2 regions of the Vagococcus martis genome follow, and region 1 is predicted to be linked to the other one. Evidence: predicted binding sites of a transcription regulator. Region 1 holds the regulator's gene; the other holds the start of a gene.
The links. Region 1 encodes HrcA, which represses chaperone genes, less so after heat shock. Its sites were predicted from a motif close to TTAGCACTCNNNNNNNNNGAGTGCTAA; they were not measured.
Positions count from the first base shown of each region.

Region 1 (15,671 bases):
CAACATTGATGACACCAGAGCCATGACATTTAGGACAGTTCTCAGGATGTGTTCCTGGTTTTGCTCCAGTCCCATGACATGTTGCACACTCATCTTCACGGTTGTAACGAATACTTTTTTCTAATCCGAAAATCGCTTCATTGAACGTTAAATCTAATGTGTACTGTAAATCAGAACCCTGTCTTGGCGCATTAGGATTACTAGAACGTCCTCCACCGCCAAAAAATGATTCAAAGATATCTTCAAACCCTCCGAAACTACCACCAAAATCTTGGAAACCACCACCACCAAAACCACCAGCACCAAAGTTTGGATCAGTACTTGCATGGCCATATTGGTCATAAGCCGCACGTTTTTGTGCATCACTTAATACTTCAAATGCTTCAGATACTTCTTTAAATTTCTCTTCCGCATCGGCTTCTTTATTTATGTCAGGATGATATTTTTTGGATAGTTTTCGATAGGCTTTTTTAATCTCATCATCTGTTGCTGTTTTAGATACTCCTAAAACCTCATAATAATCTCTTTTGGCCATATATAACTAACCCTCCATTTTTTCTAAAACCTCTAAATTCGTTTAAATCATACCACAATTTAGTCAATTTTAGAATGTTTTATCATAATAATCAAGAGAAAAAGCCAAAAGCACAACGCTTTGGCTTTTTTCTTGGCTCATTATTATTTTTCGTCGTCGTTGATTTCTTCAAAGTCCGCATCAACAACATCATCCGCGCCACTTTGTGCTGCTTCTGGATTTTCTTGTGCTTGTTGTGCTGCTGCTTGTTCATATAATTTAACAGTTAAAGCTTGTACGATTTCATTTAATGCATCGCGTTTCGCTTTCATGTCTTCAATGTTATTAGCTTCTACAGCTGCTTTTAATTCATCACGAGCATCTTCTGCTTTTTTCACTTCGTCCGCATCAACTTTACCTTCTAATTCACCTAAAGTTTTGTCAACTGAGAATAATAATGCATCGATGTCGTTACGTAAATCAACTTCTTCTTTACGTTCTTTATCTGCTTCAGCATTTGCTTCAGCATCTTTCACCATACGTTCAATTTCTTCATCTGTTAAACCTGAAGATGATTTGATTGTAATAGTTTGTTCTTTTTGAGTACCTAAATCTTTCGCACTTACATTAACAATACCGTTTTTATCGATATCAAATGATACTTCGATTTGTGGCACACCACGTGGAGCTGCTGGAATATCTGTTAATTGGAATCTTCCTAATGTTTTATTATCAGCTGCCATTGGACGTTCACCTTGTAATACATGGATATCAACGGCTGGTTGGTTGTCTGCTGCTGTAGAGAAGACTTGAGATTTACTTGTTGGGATTGTTGTGTTACGGTCGATTAATTTAGTGAACACGCCACCCATTGTTTCAATACCTAATGATAATGGTGTTACGTCTAATAATACAACGTCTTTCACATCACCTGTAATTACCCCACCTTGGATAGCAGCACCCATTGCCACTACTTCATCAGGGTTAACAGATTTGTTAGGTTCTTTTTGAGTTTCTTTTCTTACAGCTTCAACTACTGCAGGAATACGAGTAGATCCACCAACTAAGATAACTTCATCAATTTCTGAAGTTGAAATGCCAGCATCCTTAATCGCTTGACGTACTGGAATTTTAGTTCTTTCTACTAAATCAGATGTTAATTCATCAAATTTCGCACGAGTTAAGTTTAACTCTAAGTGAAGAGGTCCAGCTTCTCCAGCAGTAATAAATGGTAAGCTGATTTGAGTGCTTGTTACACCTGATAAATCTTTTTTCGCTTTTTCAGCAGCGTCTTTCAAACGTTGAACTGCCATTTTATCTTTAGATAAATCAATACCATTTTCTTTTTTGAATTCTTCTACTAAGTAGTCGATGATTTTTTCGTCAAAGTCATCCCCACCTAAGTTGTTGTCACCTGCAGTTGATAATACATCAAATACGCCATCACCTAGTTCAAGGATAGATACGTCAAATGTACCACCACCTAAGTCAAACACTAACACTTTTTCATCACGGTCAGTTTTATCCAAACCATAAGCTAAAGCAGCTGCAGTTGGTTCGTTAACAATACGTTCAACTTCTAAACCAGCGATTTTACCAGCGTCTTTTGTTGCTTGACGTTGAGCATCGTTGAAGTAAGCTGGAACAGTAATAACTGCTTTATCAACTTTTTCTCCTAAATAATCTTCAGCAAATCCTTTGATGTATTGTAAAATCATCGCTGAAACTTCTTGTGGAGTGTAAGTTTTTCCTTCAACTTCTACTTTATATCCAGGTTCACCCATATGACGTTTAATAGAAGAAATTGTATTTGGGTTTGTTACTGCTTGACGTTTAGCAACTTCACCTACTTGGATTTCTCCATTTTTAAATGATACAACAGATGGTGTTGTACGGTTACCTTCTGGGTTAGTAATAATTTTTGCTTCTCCGCCTTCTAATACAGCTACTGCAGAGTTAGTTGTTCCTAAGTCAATACCGATTATTTTACTCATATTAAAAATCTCCTTTGTCTAATTGATTTATTTTTAAATGTTAAATTTATATTATTGTGTCACAATAACCATTGAAGGTCTTAAGATACGGTCATGTAAGATGTATCCTTTTTGTAACACTTGAACAATCACATCTGAATCTTGTCCATCTTCAGCTGGGACTGTTTGAACAGCTTGATGTAAGTTAGGATCAAATGCTTCACCTTGGGCTTTGATTTCCTCAATACCTGATTCCTTGAAGGCATGTAACATGCTTTCACGAACCATCTCAATTCCTTTTTTCATTGCCTCACCGTGCTCATCACTTACTTCAATCGCTAAGGCACGATCCAAGTTATCTAAAGCTGGCAACAATTCTTTTGCTAATTCCTGTGCGCGATATCTAGATGCTTCTTCACGCTCTTTTTTATGACGATTACGCATATTAGCAATTTCTGCTTGCGCTCTTAAGAATTGATCTTCCATTTTGTCCAACTCTTCTTGAAGTTTTTCTTCTAAGTTTTCTTCTGTCTCGACGTTTTCTTCTGTTTCGACCACTTCTTCTACAGTTTCATTCGTTTCTACTGTCGATTCGTCTTTTTTTTCTTCTTCCTCATTAACTTTATCAACTGATTTATCTTTCTTCACTTATGTCAGTCTCCTTTCACTCTCCACTATTTTCCAAATGTCGATAATATGTTTCTAGATGCCTAGAAAGCTCATCTGTTAAAACATTCATTACTCCTAACAGTTTCGAATAGGACATGTTAGCAGGTCCTAAAACCGCGACTAAACCTTTACCTCGTTGAAAAACATCGTATGATCCTGTCACTAAACTCATGTTTTGCAACAATTCGTTGTTTAGCTCCTCTCCAATCTTGATATCAATCTTTTCATCTGTGTCTAGGATAAGTAATTCTGTTAACTTATCTGTATCACTAATTAATGAATAAACCGATTGAAATTCGTTTGGATTAGTGATGGCTTCTGAACTTAATAAATTCATCCCACCACCAACATAGATTTGCTCATCAAATGCTTGATTGAACACATCCTCAAACAAGTACAAGATGTTACTAGAATTACTAAAGTAACGTTGGAGTACTAAAGGAATCTCTGTTCGAAGTTTGTGGTAAACTGTCAAAAGTGTTTCTCCCAACAATCGATCATTGATTATTCGAATCATTTTTTCGATATCTTCAGTTGACACTGAATGTGGAATTGAAAACACTTGACTCTCAACATATCCTTGATCAATCACAATAATCGCCATTAATTGACGAGCATTCAATGGAACAATTTGAAAACCTGTAAGCCGTCTTTCTTTTACTTCTGGCCCTAACGAGAAAGCTGTGTAACTCGTCAACTCAGATAAAATATTCGCCGACCATTCAATAATTTCATTTGTCGCATTAAATTTGCGATTAAATAATCGTTTGATGTGTTGAACATCGGTAGAACTGATCTTACTAGGATCCATTAAATGATCCACATAATAACGATACCCTTGCATTGAAGGAATTCTACCAGAAGACGTGTGCATTTTTTGAATAAGACCAAAATCTTCCAATTTAGATAACTCATTTCGAATGGTTGCTGAACTGACAGTAATGCCATTATTCATCAACGTCTTCGAGCCAACAGGTTGCCCTGTCTCAGTATAGAGCTGAACTAATAGTTGTAAGATGTGTTCTTGTCTACTACTCAACATGCGAATCACCTTCCTTATTAGCACTCTTTCTTATTAAGTGCTAACTACATTATCAAATATATCAAGGATTAATTTTTTTGTCAACTAAAAACACCTCTTTTTTAGCACTCTTTTGTCAAGAGTGCTAAAACTAAATATACTGAATTTAAAAACATTGATATATCAAGGATTTGATTCTATTATGCCATACTATTTTTTTAGCAATCACAAAAATTTGTCTGTTTATTTTGCCAAAAAAACGAGAATAACAAAAAAACAGCCTAAATTCTTCGCTTTAGACTGTTTTTTCTTATTTTTCTAATAAAAACTTCTCAAAAACATCATTTCCTAAAATCAATCCTTTATCAGTTAAAGAAATATATGAGTTTTTAATTTGTAACATATCTTCATCTATAAGTTGTTGTACTATCTCACCATAGACTGAATCAAACTTTTGTCCAAACTTTTCTTCAAAGTTAGTTAATGATACACCTTGTTTTTTTCGAAGACCTAAAAACATTTCTTCTTCCATTTGATGTTTGATAGTTAAATTTTCAGTTGTGATAGTTGGTAACTTATCTTGTCGCAATGGTTCCAAGTAATGTTGAATTGGCCCGTGATTTTTATATCGTATATTACCTAAGTAACCACTTGCCCCTGCGCCTAAACCATAATAGTGATCATTATTCCAATAAACCAAATTGTGCTGACTTTCTTTACCCGGCTCACAAAAATTACTCACTTCATATTGATGTTTTCCAGCTAAAATCATACGCTCAATCGCTCGTTCAAACATATCTCCTTCAACATCAATTCCTGGAAGATGTAACCTTCCTTGTCTTGCCCAATTATAAAACATCGTCTTATTTTCTAAAATAAGTGAATACATTGAATAATGTGGTAAATCAAGTCCGATTGCTTTATCTAATGTATCTTCAAAACTTTCCATTGTTTGATTTGGTAAGGCATATATTAAATCTATACTGACATTTGAAAAGGCCGCTTTTTCTAAAAGAGTCATAGTATCAAATACATCTTGAGCAGTGTGTTTACGTCCGATTTTCTTTAATAACCTGTCATCAAACGTTTGAACTCCCATAGACAAGCGGTTCACACCATGAGTTTGCATGACTTTTATTTTATCAAGTGTTAAATCACCAGGGTTTGCCTCCACTGTAAATTCATCAGTTGGATTAAAAGGTAATAACTCCTTTACCCCACCAAGTAAACGATCTAGCTGTTTAGCCGATAAAGAAGTTGGCGTCCCTCCACCGATATAAATCGTTTCTGTTGTATCAGATGGATATAATTCTTTTGTTAATTTTATTTCTTTTAGTAGCGCTTCGATGTATTCATCGACAGGTTGTCCTTCAATAAATACTTTATTAAAATCACAATAAAAACAAATGTGCTCGCAAAAAGGAATATGAATGTAAGCCGACGTCATACGAGTCCTCCTAAGTTATCAAAATATTCCCTTGTATCTTGTTCATCTTGTTTTAGTTGCGCGATTAATCCATCAACATTATCAAATTTTTTCTCGCCACGTAAAAAGTGTAACCATTCCACACTGACTTGCTCTCCATAAATGTCATCAGAAAAATCTAAAATATTTACTTCAATCGTCATCGGGCGATTAGTTTCAAATGTAATATTGTATCCTATTTGCGCCATACCCATATACCATTTGTTTGCTACTTTTATCTTCACAACATATACCCCACCAGTAGGTAATAATGAAAATGTTGGCACCTTAATATTAGCAGTTGGATACCCTAATAATCGACCGCGTTTATCTCCGTGTACGACAATTCCCGTTGTTTCGTAAGCATAGCCTAATAATTGATTGGCCGCTCGCATGTCTCCGATTTTCATGCATTCACGTATTGCTGTCGAACTAACTTTTTCTTCTCTATCACTCAACTTTTGTACTTCGACTATTTCAAATCTATCTTTAGCATACGTAGGTAAACTGCTCATATTGGCAACATCTTTCTTTCCATAGGTATAATCAAATCCTGCTACGACAACTTTAGCATGTAGGCCTACCATGTATTCATCGACGAAATCTTGCGGTGATAATCCTGCAAAAGATGAGGTGAATTCAATGATATATAAATAATCGACACCTAAACGCGTCATGCGCTCTTCTTTTTGTTCAATGGTTGTGATGTATTTCATTTTTTTATGATCAATTTTTTGAAACACAACTGCTGGATGATGATTAAAGGTCATAACTGCTAATTTTAATCCTTTTTCATCTGCAATTTTTTTTGCTGTATTGATAACTTCTTGATGTCCTCTGTGAACACCATCAAAAAAACCTAATGCCAATACGACATCATCTTGTGGTAATTTTTCTGGGTCATATGGATGATGAATGTTAATAATTTGCATAACAAAATACTCCTTTAATCATTTCGTATTACTTTGATTGGTTTGAACATCCCTGGTTTACTTGGATGTTTACCATATAAGCTAACTAATTGCTCATTAAAGAATAAAGCAATTAGTTGTGATGGGTCATATCCGTCAAAAAACGACTCTGGCATGACCAAACCATTTTTAATTAATTGATAATCCTTTGAACTTAATGTTTTTTTTTGAAAAGATTCAACTGCTCGCTCAAGAGGATAGAAAATATCGTCTGTTAGTCCTTCTTCAACTTTTGAACGAATGTCTTCTAAAGTTATCGCTTCTTTTGCGGTAAAACCGCCACTAGAAAGTCGTGTTAAATCTGACATGTGAGCGGCATAGCCAAGTTTTTCTCCTGTATCGACTGCTAGAGTTCTCACATACGTTCCTTTAGCACAATCTACTTCAAACTTCCATGACTGTGTTTGAGCTTCTTCATTATACTCGGGTGTCGTAAGTCTTTTATAATGATGAATTGTCGTCTGTCTTACTGGACGTTCTACTGTTTCACCTTTTCTAGCATAATCATATAACCTTCTACCATTCACTTTTACAGCCGAATACATAGGAGGAATTTGTTGAATATTCCCCGTCAATAGTGACATGGCATCATCTATTTCTTTTTCTGTCAGCGGATTGGTAATTGGTGTGTTTTCAACAATCTCACCACTTGCATCTTCTGTTTCTGTCGAAAAGCCAAGTGTCACTTCACCAATGTATACTTTATTTGATTCTTGTAAGTATTCCACAACTTTTGTGGCTTTACCGACACAAATAGGCAACACTCCATCAACATCCGGATCAAGTGTGCCACTATGACCTACTTTTTTTGTTTTTAAAATTTTTCGTAATTGGAAGACACAATCATGACTTGTCATGCCTCGTGGTTTCCATAGAGGGATAATTCCTTCCATCAATCTTCTCCTACTCTTTTCGTCATTTCCTCAATATTATAGCATACTTACATACCTAATTAAGACAAAAGGCTTTCATAAACAACAAAAAAAGGAGGAAAATCCCCTCCTTTTTATTGCTTATGAAAGTTCCCATCCCCAAGCTTGTCTCATGGCATCCATTAACTCAACAACTCGTTGGCTGACTTCACGACAATCTGGTACATGATTTAACCCTTTTTCACTTGCTAAGTGGTTTAACATATCTAATTCATAAGTAAAGACATCGCGGTCATTTCCATCTTCAATGATTTGTGTTGTCCCATTATTATAGAAAATTTCTGCTGTTGTCGCTCTTGGGAAGTCATCAATTTTTAAGAATCCTTCATCACCTGTAATCAAAATTTGTTTTGGTAGTTTCCCTCTAAAGGATAGCATGACACTTGCTAATTCATTGTTTTTAGTTTTTAACACTGTAACAGATTTTTCATCTACTCCAGTGGGTGCCATCACAACTTCTGATGAAACAAATTCGATGTCTGTTCCAAGTAAATAAACAGCTGCTGAAAGAGCATAAGGACCAATATCAAATAAGGCTCCACCACCTTTTTCAAGTGAGAAGAAACGATTATTCTCATCGTATTCTTTACAACTTCCGAATGTGATGTTAGCTGTACTTATTTTTCCTAAAACATTTTCTTTTAATAAACGACTTACTTCGTGATACATCGGCATATAAAATAACGTTACTGCCTCTAAAATCACGACATGATGTTTTTTAGCTAACTCAAATAGCTCTTTGGCTTCTTCAGCTTTTAAAACCATGACTTTTTCACACAAGACATGTTTTCCTTTTTCAATGGCTTTTTTGGCAAATTCATAATGTGTTTGGTTAGGCGTAGCGATATACACACATTCTAACTCATCGTCATTAAGAAACTCATTGTAGTCAGTATAACCATTATGAAGGTTATGTGTTTCTCTAAACGTACGCAAAGAGCGTTCATTACGATTATAAACTGAGTGAATCGTGTACTTAGAAGTATCCACCTGTGTGACAAATTCTGTTGCAATCACACCTGTTCCAACTATTCCGATATTTTTTATCAATTAAATCGCCTCCTAATTAATCTTCTTTTAGTTTATCACAATTATCTTTTTAGCGTTAATGATACACAAGATCATGTTATAAAATAAAGGCTCTATAATTTCTACTGTTGGTAACACAAGTTACCGATAGTTTTTTGTACACAAAAACATGTGATATCCGTTAGAATGAAATTGCGAAAAAACAAACTAAGGAGGATACCACATGTCATATTCACAGACTATCAAAGATATCTTAAATATACTAGACCTAAATATTATTTTTAATGAAAATTGTTTATCTACTGAAAAAATAAAAGGCGTTTTCTCTCGGATATTCCATGGTTTTTTAGAAGAATCTCCTACATGCTGTCCGCATTGTCAAAGTAATCACTCTAATATTATTAAATGGGGATATACAACTAGCCTAATTAAAATGCCTAGTGTTTCTGAATATGTCACTTATATTAGATTAAAGAAACGTCGTTTCTTTTGTAAAAAATGTGATACGACTTTTGTTTTAGATACCCCTTTTGTTTCTAGAAACAACTCTATTTCTAATAATTTAAAACGTCTCATTGCGAAACAGTTAACCTCTAAACACGCCATGAGTGATATCGCAAAACAAACGAGCGTTTCAACTTCAACTGTCTCTCGCGTATTAAAAGAGTGGTATGAACCGATTAAGAAGTATAGTTATGAACTTCCGTCTGTACTATGTTTTGATGAATTTAAATCTGTTAAAAAAGTAGCTGGTTCAATGAGTTTTATTATGATGAACGGTGAAACAAATGAATTAATTGATATTCTACCTGATCGAAGATTACCAAAATTGAGAATTATTTTAATGGCTTCTCTCTAGCTAATAGAAAACAAGTAAAATATGTCGTTTCAGATATCTATCAACCTTACATTACTTTAACTAAACGAGTGTTCCCTAACGCTAAAGTCGTTTTAGATAAATTTCATCTCGTTCAACATCTCGGTAGGGCATTTCAAAAGATACGGATTAAAATAATGACTCAATTAAAATGTAAAGATAACGGGGTTATCTATAGACGAATTAAAAAGTATTGGAAATTACTTCAAAAAAGCTATGACAAATTAGATTATATCCAACAGCATTGGCGTCCATCCTTTAAAGCGTATCTTTCTGAAAAAGAATTACTTGAACGCTTACTTACCTATGATTCTAAATTGACAGAGGCTTACAACACCTATCAACAAATTTTAAGAGCGATTCAAACAAAGGATTATTCTTTATTTTTGGAATTAATTAATCAACCAACAGGATTTAAAGAGTTTATTCCTGTTTTCAAAACATTTAAAAAATATCGAGAAGAAATAAAAAACACCTTTGAAACATCTTATTCAAACGGTCCATTAGAATGTATGAATAACCACATTAAAGTCATTAAGCGTAATGCCTATGGCATGAGGAGTTTTTATAATTTTAAGCTACGACTATCAATTTGTTTAAAAGAATCTGCCTTTACATCACAAAAAAAGATCTAGAAAACTAAATGCTTTCTAGATCTTAAATTCTAACGTATTAATCCTTACCAACAGTAGTTGACAAAGAGCCAAAATAAAAAAGCTAGAGAAAAATATTCTCTAGCTAAATGACTTAGTCTTTATTTAATCCTCTTAATAATTCATCAATATGATTTCCATATTCTACTGACTCATCTCTAACAAATGCTATTTCTGGTGTCTTGTAGATACTTAATCTATGACCTAACTCACGTCGAACTAAACCTGTTACTTTGTCTAATCCTTCTTGAGCTTTTTGTTTATCTGAGGCTTTATCACTTAATAAACTATAATAAATTGTTGCTTCTTGTAAATCACCTGTTACTTTTACGTCAGTGATGCTTACATCTTGTACTCGTGGATCACGTACTTTTTTATGTAAAATATCATTCACTTCTTTTAATATTTCTTGAGCGACACGACGATCTCGGTAATTTGCCATATGCTTATCCTCCTCATATAAATGAGCTGAATTATTTTTTAACTTCTTCCATGATATATCCTTCGATTACATCATCAACTTTTACGTCGTTGTAATTTTCTAAGGTTACACCACACTCAAATCCCATTTTAACTTCTTTAGCATCGTCTTTAAAACGTTTCAAGCTTGCTAAGTTTCCTTCATGAATTACAATGCCATCACGAATTAAACGAATACCACAGTCACGACGAATGAATCCTTCCGTTACGTAACATCCTGCAATCGTACCTACTTTAGATACATTGTAAGTTTCACGAACTTGCATTTGTCCTGTAATTTTCTCAACAAATTCAGGATCAAGCATTCCTTTCATCGCTGTTTCGATTTCTTCGATAACTTTATAGATGATTCTGTGTAAACGAATATCTACTTGCTCTTGTTCTGCTTGTGTACGAGCTTGTGCTGTTGGTCGAACGTTGAATCCGACGATAATCGCATTACTTGCAGAAGCTAATGTGATATCACTTTCGTTAATCGCCCCAACTGCTGAATGGACGATTTTAACACGTACGCCTTCAACATCAATTTTAGTTAAACTAGCTGCTAATGCTTCAGCTGAACCTTGAACGTCCGCTTTGATAATAACATTAACTTCTTTCATTTCTCCGTCTTTAAGACTTTCGAATAAGTTATCTAGTGTCACACGTTGGCTGACTTGTCGTTGTTCTAACAACGCGCGTTTCGCTCTTTCTTCACCGGCTGCACGAGCTGTTTTTTCATCTTCAAAGGTTACAAATCTATCACCAGCTTGTGGTACATCATTTAATCCTGTAATTTCAACTGGTGTTGCAGGTCCAGCTGCTTTATCACGGCGACCAATATCATTTGTCATTACACGCACACGTCCATGAGTGTTACCAACAACGATTGGGTCTTGTACATGTAGTGTTCCTTGTTGTACTAATAATGTTACAACAGGTCCCTTACTTTTATCTAAACGTGCTTCAATAACTGTACCGATTGCACGTTGTGTTGGGTCAGCTTTTAAGTCTTCCACTTCAGAAACTAGAAGAACCATTTCTAACAATTCATCAATGTTATCACCAAATTTGGCTGAAATTGGAACGAAGATAGTGTCACCACCCCATGATTCAGGTATCAAACCATATTCGCTTAATTCCTGCATTACACGATCTGGGTTAGCTGTTGGTTTATCAATTTTATTAACAGCTACGATAATTGGTACTTCAGCTGCTTTAGCATGGTTAATGGCTTCAACAGTTTGAGGCATCACACCATCATCAGCTGCGACAACTAAAATCGTAATATCGGTGATACTTGCTCCACGCGCACGCATGCTTGTAAACGCCGCATGTCCTGGTGTATCCAAGAATGTAATTGGTTTGCCATCAATATCAATTTGGTAAGCACCAATATGTTGTGTAATACCTCCAGCTTCACCTGAAGTGACTTTAGCATTTCTTAATGTATCTAACAGTGTTGTTTTACCGTGGTCAACGTGACCCATAACAGTAACAACTGGCGGACGACTAACTAATTTGTCCGGATCAACGACATCAGATTCAAAGAATTTATCAATATCTGCTACGTCTTCTTGAACTTTTTCTTCTGCTTCAATACCATAATCCGTCGCTAATAATTCAATTGTATCTTTATCTAACGCTTGGTTTTGGTTAACCATCACACCTAATAGGAATAATTTTTTAATAATTTCTGCTGGTTCACGGTAAATTTTCTTAGCAATATCTGCTACGTTCATCCCTTCAGTGTAAACTAACACTTCTGGTAATTCTTTAAATTTACGTGGTGGTACAGCTGGTTTATTAGATGTTTGATGTTTCCCTTTTTTATTGTTGCGTCGTTTGTTATTTTTGTTATAATGATTGTTTTGGTTACCTTGATAAGGACGATTACCATTGTTATTGCGGTTTCCACCTTTATTTTGGTTGTTATTATTGTTTCCAGTCGAATTATTATTTCTGTTTGGTTGACTATTAGTATTTCCAGCCGATTTTTTAGTTACATTAGCTGATGCATTTTGATTATTGTTTGATTTATTCGTTGGTTGTTGTTTGTTTTGGTTCTGATTATTCACTCGATTACCCTTACTGTTATCATTATTTTCTGATTTTTTATCAGAATGATTATTTTTTTTAGCTGGTGCTTGACCAGTTTTTTTATTATCTTGTCCCTTAGCTTTTGAAGGTGCTAATAGGTGTTTGACTTTACTGATGTCTGAGTCAGTTAATGTACTCATATGATTTTTCACATCAACACCTGCGGACTGAGCTTTTTCTACGATATCTTTACTAGGAACATTTAGTTCTTTTGCTAATTCATATACGCGTTTTTTACTCATTCTCTCACCGTCCTATTCTGTCATTAGTTCACACATCTTTCGAGAAAATCCGGTGTCACATACCCCGACAATCATACGATTTTTGCCAATTGCAGCGCTAAGTTCGGCTGAGGTGCATGGTGAAATCAATTTTGTATGATAACTATGACACTTGTCTCTCATTTTTTTTTCGGTATTTTCACTTGCATCACTTGCTAAAATTACCAAATTTACAGTATTTTTTCTGACTGACTGTAAAGTTGTTTCTTCGCCGGTAACAAGTTTACCAGCTTTCATTGCTAAACCTAAGAGATTAAGAAATCGTTGTTTATTTTCCATTTCCGAATAGTTCTCTCCTTGCCTTTTGGTGTGACACATAGTCTAGCAACTCTTGATAGAAGTCATCTGTCAACGTATCGTTTAGCACTCTGTCTAGAATCTTTTGATCCCAACTTTTTTGGACAACTTCTGGTTCCATAGATAGATATGCCCCTCTACCAGGCATTTTTCCAGTTGGATCAATCGAAATTTCACCCTCTTTAGAACGAACGATACGAATCATGTCTTTTTTGGGCTTCATTTCATTCGATACAACGCATTTACGCATGGGAATTTTTCTTTGTTTCATCTATTTCGCCTCCCAAAAAGTGGTTTTATTCTTCATCTTCTTCTACTATGATACTCTCTTCTTCAACCTCTTCTGTTACTTCCTCAGAGATTTCGTCAATAGCATCTTCTAGAATTTCTTCCACAACTAATTCTTCGTTTGCTTCAATAACTTCTTCTATTAATTCTTCTTCGTTTTCAGCTGAAATTTTTTCCCATTCAGACTCAGGTTTGATGTCAATCTTATAACCTGTTAATTTTGCTGCTAGTCTAGCATTTTGTCCACGTTTACCAATTGCTAATGATAATTGGAAATCTGGCACAACAACTGTACAAGCACGTTGATTTGGTTCAAAGATAACGTCTATTACTTGTGCTGGATTTAGTGCATTTGAGATAAAGACAGCAGGGTCTTCATTCCACTCAACAATATCCATGTTTTCGCCTTTTAATTCATTAACAATCGCTTGAACACGTTGCCCTTTAGGTCCAACACACGTTCCAACTGGGTCGATGTCTTTATTATCCGCTGTTACAGCAACTTTTGCTCTGTCTCCTGCTTCTCTTGCAATGCTAACAATCTCTACTTCACCATCATACACTTCTGGAATCTCTTGTTCAAACAAACGTTTTAAAAGATCCGGATGGCTACGGCTCACATATACTTGTGGCCCTTTTGATGTGTTTTCTACTTTTGAAATATAAACTTTGATGCGATCGTGTGGTTGATAAATTTCATTTGGGATTTGATCTTGTTTTGATAATACCGCTTCGATTTTACCTAAATTGACATAAATGTAACGACTGTCTTGACGTTCCACAATTCCTTGCATAATTTCATTTTCATAAGCACTAAACTCATTGTAGATGATTGAACGTTCAGCTTCACGCACACGTTGCAAAATAACTTGTTTTGCTGTTTGTGCTGCTATACGACCAAAATCTTTTGGTGTCACTTCAAAGCGAATCATATCACCAATTTCGTATGCACCATTAATTTTCAATGCTTCTTTTAAGCTCACTTCAAGTTGAGAATCCATTACTTCTTCTGTTACTTCTTTAACAGAAAAAATATGAACATCTCCTTTTTTCTCGTCAAACTCCACCTCTACGTTTTGCGCTTGTCCATAATGACGCTTGTAAGCTGATACCATTGCTGCTTCTAGTGCTTCAATGACAATGCTTTTTGAAATACCTTTTTCGCGTTCAAGAGCGTCTAATGCTCCTAACATTTCCTTGTTCATGTATTTCCTTAACCTCCATTTTAAAATTGAATAGCCAATCTCGCTTTGGCAATATTTTTTCTATCAAATGTCATTTCTTTTTCTTGCGTTTTTATTTTTACTAATAGGGTTAGCGTCTCAGGGGTAACTTCTTTTAAGAAACCTTGATACTGCTTTTCTCCTTCAACAGCTTGATAAAAAGAGATATTTATATAATCATCAATTGCATTTACATAATCTTCTTCTTTTTTCAAAGGTCGCTCAGCCCCAGGTGAAGACACCTCTAAAAAATAGGCTTGTGGAATTGGGTCTGGCTCGATTGTGTCAAGTTTTTCGCCTAATGCTTCACTGACTAGTGCACATTCATTGATATCAATGCCACCATCTTTATCAATAAATACTCTTAGAAACCAATTTTTCCCTTCTTTAACATACTCAATATCTACTAAGTCAAATTGATAGTCTTCCAAGATTGGAGTAACTAAGTCAGTGACTATTTCGACTACATTTGCCAATATTTTCGCCTCCCTATACATTTTCGAGAAATTCATCAAAAAGAGTGAGCGTCAACACGCTCACTCTTTCCACTCATATCACACATTGTTATATTAGCATATTTTTCATAACTATTCAATGTTACTAGCTTTTTTTTGAAAATATGGTTAAGATTTTTCTAAGATTTTTATTTTTAATTCTTTATTATAAAATTTTTGTTAATTTAACTAAAGATATTGATTCTTTAAAAGGAGTATTAACATGACTAGAACTAAAAAAATTATTACTGGATTACTAATTGGACTACCTCTCCTTATCGTTGCAGAAGGCATTCGTGAAAATAGACAACTTGATGTTGAATCAATTGTCCTCACCAGTAATAAAACTAAAGATAAACAAATCAAAATAGCCCATATTTCTGACCTACAGTTTCCTAGACTTAGAGTTAATAAACAACAACTAC
Region 1 is NZ_MVAB01000001.1:359,917-375,587, forward strand. Features, by position in the region: gene dnaJ (molecular chaperone DnaJ) at 1-535, opposite strand, end outside; gene dnaK (molecular chaperone DnaK) at 679-2,508, opposite strand; gene grpE (nucleotide exchange factor GrpE) at 2,560-3,135, opposite strand; gene hrcA (heat-inducible transcriptional repressor HrcA) at 3,152-4,198, opposite strand; gene hemW (radical SAM family heme chaperone HemW) at 4,488-5,624, opposite strand; gene ribF (riboflavin biosynthesis protein RibF) at 5,621-6,574, opposite strand; gene truB (tRNA pseudouridine(55) synthase TruB) at 6,589-7,506, opposite strand; gene BW731_RS01820 (Gfo/Idh/MocA family protein) at 7,627-8,595, opposite strand; gene BW731_RS12800 (helix-turn-helix domain-containing protein) at 8,798-9,433, shown strand; gene BW731_RS12805 (ISL3 family transposase) at 9,403-10,086, shown strand; gene rbfA (30S ribosome-binding factor RbfA) at 10,199-10,546, opposite strand; partial or broken gene infB (translation initiation factor IF-2) at 10,578-12,554, opposite strand; partial or broken gene BW731_RS13035 (translation initiation factor IF-2 N-terminal domain-containing protein) at 12,794-12,905, opposite strand; gene BW731_RS01845 (L7Ae/L30e/S12e/Gadd45 family ribosomal protein) at 12,918-13,223, opposite strand; gene rnpM (RNase P modulator RnpM) at 13,213-13,512, opposite strand; gene nusA (transcription termination factor NusA) at 13,538-14,734, opposite strand; gene rimP (ribosome maturation factor RimP) at 14,755-15,228, opposite strand; gene BW731_RS01865 (metallophosphoesterase) at 15,470-15,671, shown strand, end outside.

Region 2 (15,671 bases), 360 kb from region 1:
ATTGAGTGTTATTTTTTTTCATAACTATATTAATTTATTGGGATTATTTACAGCTCTTAGATTTTAAAAGTAAATGTGCGAATGACTTCAAATGTCTTTAAAAGGTGTTTTCATGAATAAACAAGTATTATTAGTTATTGATATATAGGAAGCTACAACGTCTTCGTTATTAGGAAAGAAAAGATTTATAAAGAATGTTAATTCAGTAGTCGATTATTTCAAAAATAATAATTTACCAATCATTTATGTAGAGCAAACTGGTGTAGGAAATTTATATAGCAAACTACATTTTACTCAATCTGATTATGTGATAACAAAGAGTAAGCCAAGTTCATTTTCATCAGAAGAATTTTGTAATAGTGTAAATGAATTAAATCCTAATGAATTTGTTGTAACAGGCTTAATGAGTAATGCTTGTGTTCAAGCGACTTGTAAGAGTGCCTTACAAAAACATTTCAAGGTAACATTAGTAGAAGATGGTCATGATTCGATTATAAAACCTTTTAGAACCATATTTAATAAACATCTGAAAAATAAAGGAGCGACTTTAGTTAAATGCTCTGATTTTGTAATTGATAAATAATAAAATAGAAAATTTTAGGTGGTTAGGAGTGAATAAATGAAGTTAAAAACATATGAATTAGAAGAAATAAATGATGAGCAATTAATTATTGCAATGATTGTAGCCAAGTATAAAGGAAAAACTGTTTATGTACGACATAAAGATAGAACCACTTTTGAAATACCAGGTGGTCATCGAGAACCTAATGAAACAATAGAAGAATGTGCTAAGAGAGAATTAATGGAGGAAACAGGAGCTATTAAGTTTACCATTAAACCGTTGTTCATATTAGGTGTAGAAAAAGATGGATTAGAGGATTATGGACAAGTATTTGTTGCAGAAATAGAAGAAATTTCGAATAAATTGGAGTACGAAATGGAAGAAGTACTCTTTTTAGATAGTGAACTTGAAAGTTTTACTTATCCAGCGATTCAAGAAATGATAAGTCACGAAAGCGAAAGAAGGAATAAAGGAGTCATTGAAGAATGTAAGTTAACTCACATAGATAAATTAATACAATTAGCTCGAAATATTTATCGAAATAGTTCTTATGAGGAATTAGAATGTGAATTTCAAAAGATACTTAATAATAGGTTATCTATGATTTATCTTTATTTGGTGAATCAAGAGGTTGTGGGGTTTGCTCAATTTGAAATTCGAAATGATTATGTAGAGGGAATAAAAAATAAGCCTTGTGGTTATTTAGAAGGTGTTTTTGTAGAGAGTTCGTATCGTAGAAAAGGAATTGCCAAAGCATTAGTTTTAAAAGGGGAAGAATGGGCTAAAAATAAAAGGTGTAGAGAATTTGCTAGTGATTGTGAATTAGAAAATTTAGATAGTTTGTTATTTCATCAACAGATTGGTTTTAGAGAAGTTAGTCGTAATATTCATTTTGTTAAAAAATAAACTAAGAGTAGGGGTGATATTATGAAAAATAAATTAAATGAATTTTTAAAAATAGCAAAAAAATTAAATGATATAGGTATAACACCTTTATTAATGGGTTCATTAGGCTTAGAATTTATCACACGTAAGAATTGGGATTCCAGAGATATTGACATTCACGTCAAAGGTGACCCTAGAGGTTGGGAAGCTCCTGACGATGAAAGAATTGATGATTGGGAAAATATAGAGTTAATTATGAAAGACTTAGGGTATACTTTAATAGATTTGCATGAACACGAATTTATCAAAGATGATTTTTCTGTAGAGTACGGTGTTATTGACACGTTACCTATTTTTGCAAACGTATCTTTAAATGATTTAGAATGGAACAAACGGGACGATGTTGAGTTTTACACACCATCTACAGAAGCATACCTTAAAATTTATTTAGCTTCTAGTAAGGATAGTTATAGGGCAAATGGTAATAATAACAAAGATTTTGAAAAAATAGAATATCTTAAAGAACTCCTGAAAATAAATTAATTTATAAAAATCACATCACATTCCACATCAAAAAACCACATGAGAACTCAATCCTCATGTGGTTACTTTTATATCAATATTTCTCTTTTAAAGAGATTACATCATACCGCCCATCATTGATGGATCCATACCGCCAGGCATTCCGGCAGATTCTGGTTCTGGTTTGTCAGCAATAACGCCTTCAGTTGTTAAGATTAATGCAGAAACACTTGCAGCGTTTTGTAAAGCTGAACGTGATACTTTAGTTGGATCAACGATACCAGCATCAATCATGTTAACCCAAGTATCATCTTTTGCATTGTATCCAACACCTGCATCAGCTTGTTTCAATTTATCAACGACAACTGAACCTTCCATACCAGCATTTTCAGCGATTTGACGAACTGGTTCTTCTAGAGCACGAACAACAATGTTCACACCAGTTTTCTCGTCACCTGTTACATCAAGTTCAGCGACTTTTGGTAATACGTTAACAAATGCCGTACCACCACCAGCAACAATACCCTCTTCAACAGCGGCACGAGTTGCGTTTAACGCATCTTCAATACGTAATTTTAATTCTTTTAATTCAGTTTCAGTTGCAGCACCAACTTTAATGACAGCAACACCACCAGCTAATTTAGCTAAGCGTTCTTGTAATTTTTCACGGTCAAAGTCTGATGTTGTTTCAGCAATTTGAGAACGGATTAATGATACACGGTTTTCAATTGCTTGTTTGTCACCATTTCCTTCAACAATTGTTGTGTTATCTTTGTCGATAACCACTTTACTTGCAGAACCTAACGCATCAATTGTTGTGTCTTTTAAATCTAATCCTAAATCTTCAGTGATAACAGTTGCGCCAGTTAAAGCAGCAATGTCTTGTAGCATTTCTTTACGGCGGTCACCAAATCCAGGAGCTTTAACAGCAGCCACGTTGAATGTACCACGGATTTTGTTTAATACTAATGTTGGTAAAGCTTCGCCATCAACATCATCAGCAATGATTAATAATGGTTTGCCTTGTTGTAAGATTTGTTCTAATAAAGGTAAAATATCCTGAATGTTAGAGATTTTTTTGTCTGTAATTAAGATGTATGGATTTTCTAAAACAGCTTCCATTTTATCGTTGTCCGTTACCATGTATTGAGATAAGTAACCACGGTCAAATTGCATTCCTTCAACGACATCTAATTCAGTTTCAATCCCTTTAGATTCTTCGATTGTGATAACACCGTCGTTACCAACTTTTTCCATTGCTTCAGAGATTAGTTCACCAATTTTTTCGCTACCAGAAGACACAGCAGCTACTTGTGCAATTGATTCTTTTGAGTCAATTTTTTTAGAAATAGCATGTAATTCTTCTACAGCTTTTTTAGTAGCAAGTTCAATCCCACGACGAATGCCAATTGGGTTTGCCCCAGCAGTCACATTTTTAAGTCCTTCACGAACGATTGCTTGAGTTAAAACAGTTGCAGTCGTTGTTCCGTCACCTGCGATGTCATTTGTTTTAGAAGCTACTTCAGCCACTAATTGAGCACCCATGTTTTCAAAACGATCTTCAAGTTCAACTTCTTTAGCGATAGTCACACCATCGTTTGTAATTAATGGAGAACCAAATGATTTATCTAAAACAACGTTACGTCCTTTAGGTCCTAATGTTACTTTTACAATATTTGCTAATGTATCAACACCACGTACCATTGAGCTACGAGCGTCTTCAGAGAATTTAATATCTTTTGCCATTTATTGTTCACCTCATCATTTTATTTTTATTCTACGATTGCGATTATATCTTTGTCGTGTAGTACTAAATAATCTTCACCAGAGTCACTTACTTCTTGACCGGCATATTTTTCGAATAGGACAGTTTGTCCAACGCTTACAGATACGGATAATTTTGCCCCATTTTCTAAAGTACGACCATCACCAACAGCAATGACCTCACCTGTTTGAGATTTTTCTTTTGAAGCTGATGTTAAAACTAATCCACTGGCAGTTTTTTCTTCTGCTTCTTTTACTTTAATAACAACACGATCTCCTAATGGTTTTAACAATGTGTATCCCTCCATAATTTTATATTTTTTAGCACTCTTATTTATCGAGTGCTAATCACATCTTTTATAATACAGATAAATGTTTTTTTTTGCAAGTATTTTGATACAATAAGAAAAGATATCAAAATCAACGATAGAAAAGATAGGTGTAAACACAGATGACATTGAATCAAAATATGGTGTATACAAGCTTTTTATATTTATTTTTATTGAACGGTCATTTATTTCTTTCATTAAATGACAATCAAACTATGTTGCTTTATAGTGTCATAGTATTTTTTATTTTGGTTATTTATTTTAAAACAACAAAAAAAGATACGTTAACAACATCAACTTTTTCTATAAAAAAAATAGTAGGGTGGGGAGTTGTAGGACTGTTATTAAGTTTTATGATCCAATGGGGAGTTTTATTTATCACTCATATTATTTTTCCTAGATTAAATCTCAATACAGATATACCAAGCCAACGAACGTATTTATTTTTGTTTGTATCAATCTTATTTAATCCTATCATGGAAGAGTTGTTTTTTCGGTTTAGTTTTGTCAATTGGATTGGACAAAAATTACCGATTTGGGTGGGAATGGTGATAAGTGCTTTGTTTTTTATGTTGATGCACACGAGTGGAAATCTGATGATTTATTTTGGTTTGGGCATTATTTTCTCATATATTTATAAAAAAAGTGGAAGTATTTTAACATCTATTCTGGTACATATGGTGATGAATGGGATAGTGCTTTGGCTAAATTAAAAAAGCTTAGCGACAGCGGTCGATAAGCTTTTTATTTAGTCTTCTTTATAGTTAGACAAAAAGTAGATTAATGTTTGCATTTCATTTGTTAAGTCAACATTTTGAATTTGCACATCTTTTGGAACGTTGATACGAATTGGTGTAAAATTCATAATGCCTTTGATTCCAGCTTCAACTAAGCGGTCAGCATTTTCTTGTGCATGTGCTGGTGGGACGGTTAAAATGGCAACATCAATATGTTGTGCACGAATTTGCTCAACCATATCATTAGCATCATAGACAGGAACGCCATCAAGTATGCGACCAACAATATCAGGTTTAACATCAAATGCAGCACTGATACGAATACTATCACTTTGATGGAAACGGTAGTTCAATAATGCGTGTCCTAAATTACCAACACCGACAAGAGCTACATTTGTTAAACGATCTTCATTTAACGTTTTAGCAAAAAAAGTCATTAAACTCTCCACGTCATACCCGTAACCACGTTTACCTAATTCCCCAAAATAAGAAAAGTCACGTCGAATAGTAGCACTGTCAACTTTCACAGCCTCACTTAACTCGGTTGAAGAGACTTTTTTCTTTCCTGAATCAAATAAAAATTTCAAATATCGATAATACAAAGGTAACCTTTTGGCAGTTGCCTTTGGAATAGTCGTGTCTTTCATAATAATTTCCCTCACTTTTCAATCTTATACCCTCATTGTTATAAAGTTCACGTTAATAGGATACCTTTACTAAGGGATAAAAGCAATTTTTACGCTTACACTTGAGTAACTTTGAACGATAAATATACCAAACATATCTTGTGTTTTATGATAAACTGTTTTTAGAAGTTAAAAGATGGAGGACGTCATGATTTTATTACAAGCTAATAATGTTTCTAGGTTATTTGGAGATGATGTATTATTTGAAAACATACAATTAGATATACAAGATAAAAGTCGAATTGCGCTTGTTGGACGTAATGGTGCAGGTAAATCGACATTATTAAAAATTTTAGCTGGCATTGAAGAGCCAGATACAGGTTTAGTTACGAAAACAAGAGATTTAACAATTGGTTATTTAGACCAACATACTGGTTTAGAATCAGATAAAACGATTTGGGAAGAGATGCTAAGTGTCTTTGACTATGTTCAAGAGATGGAAAAAAACTTACGACAATTAGAAAAAAACATCGCCGATCCAAATATCCATGATGATGAAGAAAGATATCAACAAGTACTAAAAGATTACGATAAATTACAACATGAGTTTAATGAAATGAATGGATATGGTTATGAGTCTGAAATAAAATCTGTTTTACATGGATTTCGTTTTGATGAAAGCTATTTTGATGTACCAATTCAAAATCTATCAGGTGGTCAAAAAACTCGTTTAGCATTGGCTCGTTTGTTATTGGAAAAACCTAATCTACTCATTTTAGATGAGCCGACTAACCATTTAGATATTGATACATTAAATTGGTTAGAATGGTATTTACAAGGCTATCGTGGGGCTATTTTGATGGTATCCCATGACCGTTATTTCTTAGATAAGATTGTGAATGAAGTATATGATATTAGTCGAAGAAAAATTAGTCATTATAAAGGTAATTATTCGAAATTTTTAGAAATGAAAGCTGAGAGATTAGAACAAGAAGAAAAAGAATACGAAAAGCAACAGGATAAAATTGCAAAACTAGAGGACTTTGTGGCACGAAACATTGTACGGGCATCAACAACAAAACGAGCACAAAGTCGTCGTAAACAATTAGAAAAAATGGAAAAATTAGAGAAGCCTTTAGGTGATGAGAAATCAGCTCATTTTCTATTTAAAATAAATCGCACGTCAGGTAGAGAAGTGCTAACGCTGGATGATGTGGCAGTGGGGTATGATGATCTTATTTTGAGTGAACCGATTAATCTAGCTTTGCGTAAACAAGAAGCCATTGCTTTAGTTGGCCCAAATGGAGTTGGTAAATCGACTTTATTAAAGAGTATTATTGGAGATATCCCATTTATTAAAGGAACAGCTGATATTGGCCATAAAGTAGATATTGGTTACTATGACCAAGAGCAAGGAAAACTTAGTGGAAGTCAAAGCGTGTTGGAAGAATTGTGGCGTGAGCACCCAACGACACCTGAAAAAGATATTCGTACTTTATTAGGTAGCTTTTTATTTTCTGGAGAAGATGTTAAAAAGACGATTAATTTATTAAGTGGGGGAGAAAAAGCCCGTGTCGCATTAGCCAAATTAGCGATGCAACGTGATAACTTTTTAATTCTAGATGAGCCGACTAACCACTTAGATATAGATAGTAAAGAAGTATTAGAAAATGCCTTAATCGAATATGATGGCACATTGCTATTTGTTTCTCATGACCGCTACTTTATTAACCGAATTGCGACAGGCGTTTTAGAGTTGTCAGAAGATGGTAGTACTTATTATCATGGGAATTATGATTACTACATCGAGAAAAAAGAAGAAGAAGAGGAACGTAACGCATTACTGGATGGTGAACAAGATAATCCAACGAAACACATGACAAAGGTTAAACTAAGTTACGAAGAATCAAAAGAAAGACAAAAAGAACAGCGGAAATTAGAGAGATTGGTGGAATCATTAGAAGTTGATTTACAAGAGATGGAAGAAAAAATTGAAGCAATTCAAAAAGAGATGGAACAACCAGAAGTACTTGAAGATCACGAGCAACTCTTGGAGTTAGATAAAGAACTAAGAGAGTCTTATAGTAAACAAGAAACGTTATTAGAATCTTGGGAGCATGCTTCATTAGAGTTAGAGGCGTTTTAATTACAAGTAAATGAAAGAAGGTGTCACTTATGAGAAAGAAAGATGGATTAGAGTATTTCTTACAAATAAACTGAATGCACGAGGTAAATTGATAGTGATTCTCTTTTTATTCTATCTTTGGTTGAGGTATTCAACTAATTTATATGTGATGTTAAAATTCTTTGTCGTGGTGGCACTTATCTCTTTAGTTGTGTTGATTTACGAATTAATCTTCTATAATAAAATATACAAAGAATAACAGCCAAAGCATCATGCCTTGGCTGTTTTTAGTTTATTTTTTTGTATGTCGTTCATATCGATTGAATAAAAGTAAGGCAATTAATGAGAATAATACCGGTCCAGCAATTTGCCATAGTGTATCTCCCCAGACAGGTCCGCCTTCTCTAAATAAAGGTTCGATAATGGTAAAGATATTAGCAAAACCAATGACAGCCATGACGACTATCGTACTCACCATATATTGTGTTTTGGTTTTGAAGATATTGATTGAATGATCAATATCTGATTTTTGTTTAAATGCTGGAAAAGCACCCGTTAAAAATAGATAAGGAATCGTCATGGAGACGTTTACCATTAAGGTTAACACATTATAGAATGATTGTGCGTCTTTCCCACCAAATGACACTAAAGCTAAGATAAGAACCACAATCACACATTGAATCCACATAGCAAAAGCTGGCATGCCTTTGTCATTTTCTCTAACCATTTTTTCAGGCCAAAGTCCTTTTGGTGTTCCTTCGATAATCGTTTTTAGTGGTGAATAGATTAAAGTAAAGAAAGCACCTAAGTAAGCTAGAAACATGGATAAACCTGTAAATCTAGCAAATGCATGCCCAATAGCTAAAGCAGTATCTGTGGATAAATTAATTGCTCGACCTAATTCAAATCCTAGATTATTCATTAAGACATAAGTGATATTACCTAGATTGACATTATCACCACTTAAAACAGAATCCCAGTTTGTTGACACACCCCATAAAAGAATGGTTAATGCATACCCAATAGAGATGATGATCGCTGAAAGAATAACTCCTTTAGGAAAATTTTTCTCAGCATTTTCTGTTTTATCTACTAATCCACCCACAGCTTCTAGTCCACCATAAGCGAAAATAGCAAATACTAAAAATGAAATAATAGCTAGAGGAGAGTTGAAACCTGGATTTGGAGAATCAATAAAACTTTTCATTCCTTCAATCGGTTGAGCGACTTGACCTTTGTTAAAGATTAAAATAATCAAGCTGACAATGATTAATACCACATTTAAAAATGTAACGGCAATCCCACCGACAGAAGTGATTTTTGTGATTTTATCTAACCCTCTTGCTGCAAAAAATGTCACGATGATAATAAATAAAATAGCTAGTAACCCGATTGTTTGAGTGGAATCAAGTCCAAACAAACTCCAATAATTTGTTTTATCAGACCCTGAATAAGTTGTAGACAGGGTGATAAATACTTTTGTAGACACATTTACCATCCAAATAATGTAAGATGTATACCACATGAATGTCCCGATGAACGCATATTTTGGTCCAACCGATTTTTCCATCCAAGTGTACATCCCACCACTTTCATGTTTGAATGTCGACCCATATTCAGCCATCATTAGTGCATATGGTATAAAGAAAAAGAGTGCTGCTAAAATATACCAAATAATAGCACCATATCCCATACGATAAAAGGCGACTGGAGCATTACCGAACCCGAACACTGAGGTAAAAATCATTAAGATTAAACCGAACAGGGTTACCTTTTTTGTTGATTTTGTCATAAAAATCCTCCTTAATTTGAAATACCTTATTATACCCCACAGTTATAGTATCAAAGATTCTAAGAAAAGATTAAAAGAACTGAGTAAAATGTTAGTAAATTTACTCAGTTCTTTTAAAATGTTTATTAAATTGTTACTTATCTGTTATCTAATTCTTAACAAAAAAGGTCAACTATCTTATATTTATTTTAAATTCTCATTCTATCAATAGCGTTTCTCATTTCTTCTTTTGCTTCTTCGTCTGTTTCTTTTTCAAGGTATTCAACTAAAAAGTCATAAATAGCAGGATTTGTTGGGTCAATTTTACTTAAAGACCAAGCAGCAGTTCCACGTATAACTGGTCGTGGATCTTGTTCGATACAGCTTAATAAATGAGGAATGCTGGTTTTGTCTCTCACATTTCCTAAAGCAATAATAGCATTTCGTTGAATCGGTTTTTTTCCTCGCCATGACCCTGCAAGATAACCAAAACGTTCTTTAAATTCACGATTTGAAATAGTTAATAGAGGTTTTAACAAAGGTGTCACAATTTCTGGATCAGGTTCCATTTCTTCGTGAAAATGAAAATTCTTTCCTTTATTGAAGGGACAAACTTCCTGACAAATATCACATCCATAAATAATTGAACGAATCTTAGGTCGATATTCTTCTGGCATAAAGCCTTTTGTTTGCGTTTGGTAAGATAAACACTTTTGAGCATTCATGCGTCCATCTCCTAAAAGAGCCGAAGTTGGGCATTGGTCGATACATTTCGTGCATTCACCACACTGATTTTCCATAGGTGTATCTGGTTCAAAAGGAATATTAGTAATAATTTCACCAAGATAAACGTATGAACCAAATTCTTCTGTAATGAGTAGGCCGTTTTTTCCGATGAAACCTAGACCAGCACGTTGCGCTACCACGACATCAATCAATTCACCAGTATCCACCATTGGCTTAAAATCTAATTCTAACTCTTTGGGTGCTTGTTCTTTAATAAATGTGATTAATTTATCTAATCTATCTTTTAAAATATGATGATAATCAGTTCCCCAAGATGCTCTAGCAAATTTCCCGCGTTTTTCACCACGAACTGATTTTAGTCGCTCGTTCATCCGAGTCGGATAAGCAAGTGCAATGGAAATAATCGATTGTGGTTGATTAAAAATTAAATCAGGGTAGAGTCGTTCATCAATATTTCCATGCTCAAATCCTGTTGTATGATTGTTTTCTTTTTGTTCTATTAAACTTGTTTTTAAATGGTCAAAGGGCTCAGCCGTTGTGAACCCAATTTTATCAATGCCTATATCTTTACTTGCTTCAATTATTTTTTGTTTCAATAATTCAGTATCCACAAGATATACCTCCAGTCAATTCTTCATTAAGTATCAGATAATCCTCTCTTTTTTTCAACCTTTTTCTTATTTTTACGAATATTGAGTTAAAGAGGTGAGAAGGATGTTGATAGCAAAAAATGATGCACAACAATTGATTAGTAGTCATGAAGCAGTAAAATCAGAAATCTATTATTGTCCATGTTGTCAAAATGAAGTGATTTTAAAGAAAGGGAAGATAAAATTCCCACATTTTGCTCATAAAACACTATCAAATTGTGAGGCTACGAGTGAGCCAGAGACATTAGAACATTTAAAAGGAAAATCGTTGATTGCGCGAAATTGTGCCACTTTTGGACTAGAGTATGAACTAGAGGCATATCTTCCTGAAATTAATCAACGAGCAGATGTTTTGATACAAAATAAATTAGCAATTGAATTTCAATGTAGTTCTCTTAGTATTGAAAGGTTGATTGAACGAACAACACAATATAAAAAGCATGGTTATCAAGTATTTTGGGTTTTAGGCAGTCGTTTAGGCAAACAAGTGAAGCTAACAGAATTAAAAAAGCATTTTATTTATTTTAACTGCTTTAGAGGGTATGTTGATTTTTGTTTACTAGTTGAAGATAATCTCTTAGTCGTAACTTATTATCTTTTTTCAAAAAACAAAAAAATAGTAACAAGAAAAAAACAGTTTTCTTTGGGTGAGATGTCATTAGTTAATATATTGACAGAGTGTGGCTTAAAGGCAGAGTATTTGATTCAACAGCCATTTGAAGAGATGTTAAATACACGAAAACAGTTATCTGATCAGCTACTATGCTCAGATAATACCGTTAAAGATTTGCAAGAATATTTTTATCAACACAACCTTCATTTAGCTCACTTACCACCTTATCTTTATTTCCCTAATTTTTTTCATCCTTTACTGCGAGGAGAGGATATACGGATTCGTTGGCTTACTTTTGAAGTGTTACAAAATAAAAAAATGCTCACATATCGTGAGTTGCAACAAGATGTGCTAGAAAATTTACCACTTGAAGCAATAGATGACTATGCAAATTTGGGAGAACATCAAGTGGTTGATTATTGTTTATCTTTGTACGTTAGTTTTTTACAGGAAATAAAAGTGGTGAAATTAAGTGGTACGGATATGTTATGTTTTGATGAGGAAAGTGTGATGAATAACGAGCAATTCAAAAAATTCTTTAAAAAAAGAAGTGAAAGACTAACTCTTCCGTTAAAATATGATATGATTATTAAGTGATAATGAGAAAGGAGTTACTTAAAATGAGTGAAACAAAACAATTACCAAATCGTTCGGAATTACCAGAGGAATTAACATGGGATTTAACTCCTATTTTTGCATCAGATGATGCGTTTAATGAGGCGTTGACATCATTGACTGCAGAGTTAGAAAAAGCAAGTGAGTATCAAGGAACATTAAAAAATGGTGCGAAAGCTTTTCTATCAGCGATTGAATATGTATTGTCTATTCATCGTACGACAGAAAAAATTTATGTGTACTCACATTTAAAAAATGACCAAGACACAAGTGATGCACTTTACCAAGGACTTTATGCAAAAGCAAGTACTATTGCTGCTAAAGCAGGGGAAGCTGTTTCATGGTTTGGCCCAGAAGTGTTAACGTTATCTGATGATACGATTGATTCATACTTTAAAGAAGAAGCAGGTTTAGAAATCTATCGTCACTTTATTACTCAAATTACAGCAGATAGAGCTCATACGTTATCTGAAAAAGAAGAAGCACTATTAGCTGGAGCAAGTGAAATATTCTCAGCGTCAAGTCATACATTTTCTGTATTAAACAATGCTGATTTAGAGTTTCCGATTGTGACAGATGAAGATGGACAAAAAGTGCAATTATCTTCAGGTATGTATGGTCAATTAATGGAAAGTACAAACCGTGAAGTACGTAAAGAAGCGTTTGAAGGGTTATACAAAGTTTATAAACAATTTAGAAATACATTTGCTAGCACATTATCGTCTCATGTAAAAAAACATAATTTCAATGCTCAAATCAGAAACTACAGTTCAGCACGTGAAGCAGCTTTAAGTGCTAACCATATTCCTGAATCTGTTTATGATACATTACTTGATGTGGTACATAAAAATTTACCATTATTACATCGTTACGTGGCATTGCGTAAACGACTATTAAATGTTAACGAACTACATATGTATGATATGTATACACCAATATTAGGAGATGCACCAATTCGTTACACTTATGACGAGGCAAAATTAAAATCACTTGAAGGGTTATCTCCATTAGGTGAAGAATATTTAGAAATCGTTCAAGAAGCTTACAGCGATCGCTGGATTGATGTGATTGAAAACAAAGGCAAACGCAGTGGTGCTTATTCTTCAGGAAGTTATGATACAAAACCTTATATTTTATTAAACTGGCATGAAAGTTTAAATCATTTATTCACGTTAGTTCATGAAATGGGACATAGTGTTCATAGTTACTACACACGAAAAAATCAACCTTATGTATATGGTGATTATTCTATTTTCTTAGCAGAAATTGCCTCAACAACGAATGAAAACTTATTAACAGATCATTTGTTAAAAACAGAAAAAGATCCTAAAGTTAGAGCCTTTATCTTAAATCATTATTTAGATGGTGTGAAAGGAACAATCTTTAGACAAACACAATTTGCTGAGTTTGAACATTTTATTCACACTGAAGATGCAAAAGGAACACCATTAACAAGCGATTACTTAAGCGAGTATTATGGTGAGTTAAATGCTAAATACTACGGTGATTCAGTAGAACGTGACCCTGAAATTGCTTATGAGTGGAGCCGTATTCCTCATTTCTACTATAACTACTATGTGTATCAATACTCAACTGGATTTTCAGCAGCGACCGCTTTAGCGGATAAAATTATCCGTAAAGAAGAAGGTGCGTTAGAAAACTACTTAACATTCTTGAAATCAGGAAGTAGTGACTATCCAATCGAAGTGATGAAACGCGCGGGAGTAGACATGACGCAATCTGCTTATATTGAAGAAACAATGAAAGTCTTTGAAGCTCGTTTAGACGAGTTAGAAGCGTTAATTGAGTCATTTTAATCAAATAAAAAAGGAATGCTCTTAATGATGAGGGCATTCCTTTTTAGTATTTAAGTATTTTGGCACAGCAACTGTTGGTATCTTCTGATTTTAGTAATTGTTTAATTAAATCTGATGATGAAAAAGCATCGATCAAGACACCAAAATTACGTGTCGAGTCATAGTTAAAAATAACGGCCTTTGCAAAGCGATTGACACCCATTTCATTAGCCACTTGTTGATCAATTTTGAAAAAATCTTTGATTAATTTTGATTGTCTATCTAATTTAAATGTTTCTTTGTCAGCGTTAATTTTGTTTAAGATGGTATCGACTAATTCCTCAGAATAGGCCATTTTTTTCTTCCCAACTAAATCTTGCAAATGAAAAAGAAATTTTCTTCCCATTCTTTTTCCTTGTAGTTGAGCAGCTTTAACATCTAGACAAGCCGAATAGATCGTTTCAACTAACTGGTTTCTATGAGTCAGGTCATTTGTTGGGTAATTATTATCAATCAGGTAGTGTTGTATAATTAAGGGATTTAATACTGGAATTAATTTTAAGTAGACTTTGTTGTTTTCTTTCTCTATTGCCTCTAAAAAACGCTTTTCAGATAACAAACAAAGCTCATCTAATGGATTCACAAATAGATAAATTTCGACCATTACGTCCCCCCCCTTATAAAAAAATGTTCTACTTCTCACGTATAATGTAACAAAAATATAGAAAAAACAAAAGGGAAATGCCTTTTGTTTTAAAGTCTGAAAGTTAACTTTGATATTCTATCATACGTGCTATTTTTTTGCTAGCAGGATGTCTTTTTATGTTTTCTTTTATTAGAAAATCATTAAAAAACAATTCCCCTTTTTTTGATTCAGTGACCTCCATTTCAAGTTCATAATCAACTGTTTTTCCAAAATGACTTTCATCAAGTACAAGTAAACACTCGTTATTTAATTTTTTTTCACGTCTATATGTCGTTAAAAAGCCAATCTTTTTTAAATCGGTTACAGCTACACCAATAGATTCCAGATAATTAGCCACATCTCTACCAAGTGGAACTCTTTCTTCTTTGATTAAAGTGTTAATCTCTTTCTCAGTTAGAGAATCTGTAATCTCTTGATAAGCATTTGTATTGGAAGTTGGTACTTTTAAAGTGCATTCATTTTTTCCTTGTCTTTTTCTTAGTCTAAGTCCCATTGACTTTTCTTTCAACGTGTTATCAGGTGTATCAAAATAACAATTTGTCTGAGAAAAAGCAGGGGTATCAGGAAAATAAGTTGTTAATAATTGCTGAAATTCATCTTTAGTTAACATGTTTTTGAATTCTATTTCTATCTCTTTTGCCACATTCCTCACCTCGCGAATAGTGTAATGAATTGTTTATGAAAAAACAACTATCTTGTCTTATTAGCGTGCTAACTTTTTATGGGTAATTATGTTAAAATATAGCATGTATGTTGACAGTAAAGGTGGCGAATGAAATGGAAAATCGAAATTGGCAATTATTTTTGGCACCATACGAACAGGCAGTTTCGGAATTGAAAGTGAAACTCAGAAATATTAGAACACAATACAAAGAGAATAATTTACATACCCCAATTGAATTTGTCACTGGGCGTGTAAAACCGAAAGATAGCATCTTAACTAAAGCAACATTGCGAGGAATTGATTTAAATCGATTAGAAGACGAGATGCAAGATATTGCAGGTCTTAGAATTATGTGTCAATTTGTAGAAGATATATATGAAGTCGTCTCTTTACTACGTAAGAGGACGGATATAAAAATTATTCATGAACGTGATTATATTACCAATAAAAAAGCTAGTGGGTATCGATCGTATCATTTAGTGATAGAATACCCAGTTCAACTCATTATGGGCGAGAAAAAAATCTATGTTGAAATACAAATTAGGACGCTTGCGATGAA
Region 2 is NZ_MVAB01000001.1:722,734-738,404, reverse strand. Features, by position in the region: gene BW731_RS03485 (hypothetical protein) at 1-67, shown strand, start outside; gene BW731_RS13055 (cysteine hydrolase family protein) at 188-583, shown strand; partial or broken gene BW731_RS13050 (NUDIX hydrolase) at 620-778, shown strand; gene aac(6') (aminoglycoside 6'-N-acetyltransferase) at 803-1,468, shown strand; gene BW731_RS03470 (phosphoribosylanthranilate isomerase) at 1,490-1,990, shown strand; gene groL (chaperonin GroEL) at 2,087-3,715, opposite strand; gene groES (co-chaperone GroES) at 3,742-4,041, opposite strand; gene BW731_RS03455 (CPBP family intramembrane glutamic endopeptidase) at 4,185-4,775, shown strand; gene BW731_RS03450 (redox-sensing transcriptional repressor Rex) at 4,811-5,446, opposite strand; gene BW731_RS03445 (ABC-F family ATP-binding cassette domain-containing protein) at 5,634-7,571, shown strand; gene yjeM (glutamate/gamma-aminobutyrate family transporter YjeM) at 7,843-9,342, opposite strand; gene queG (tRNA epoxyqueuosine(34) reductase QueG) at 9,531-10,679, opposite strand; gene BW731_RS03430 (competence protein CoiA) at 10,783-11,928, shown strand; gene pepF (oligoendopeptidase F) at 11,952-13,763, shown strand; gene BW731_RS03420 (DsbA family protein) at 13,807-14,406, opposite strand; gene BW731_RS03415 (CYTH domain-containing protein) at 14,510-15,091, opposite strand; partial or broken gene BW731_RS03410 (GTP pyrophosphokinase) at 15,226-15,671, shown strand, end outside.
Region 2: the regulator HrcA is predicted to act here: its motif matches at 4,055-4,081, upstream of groES (co-chaperone GroES).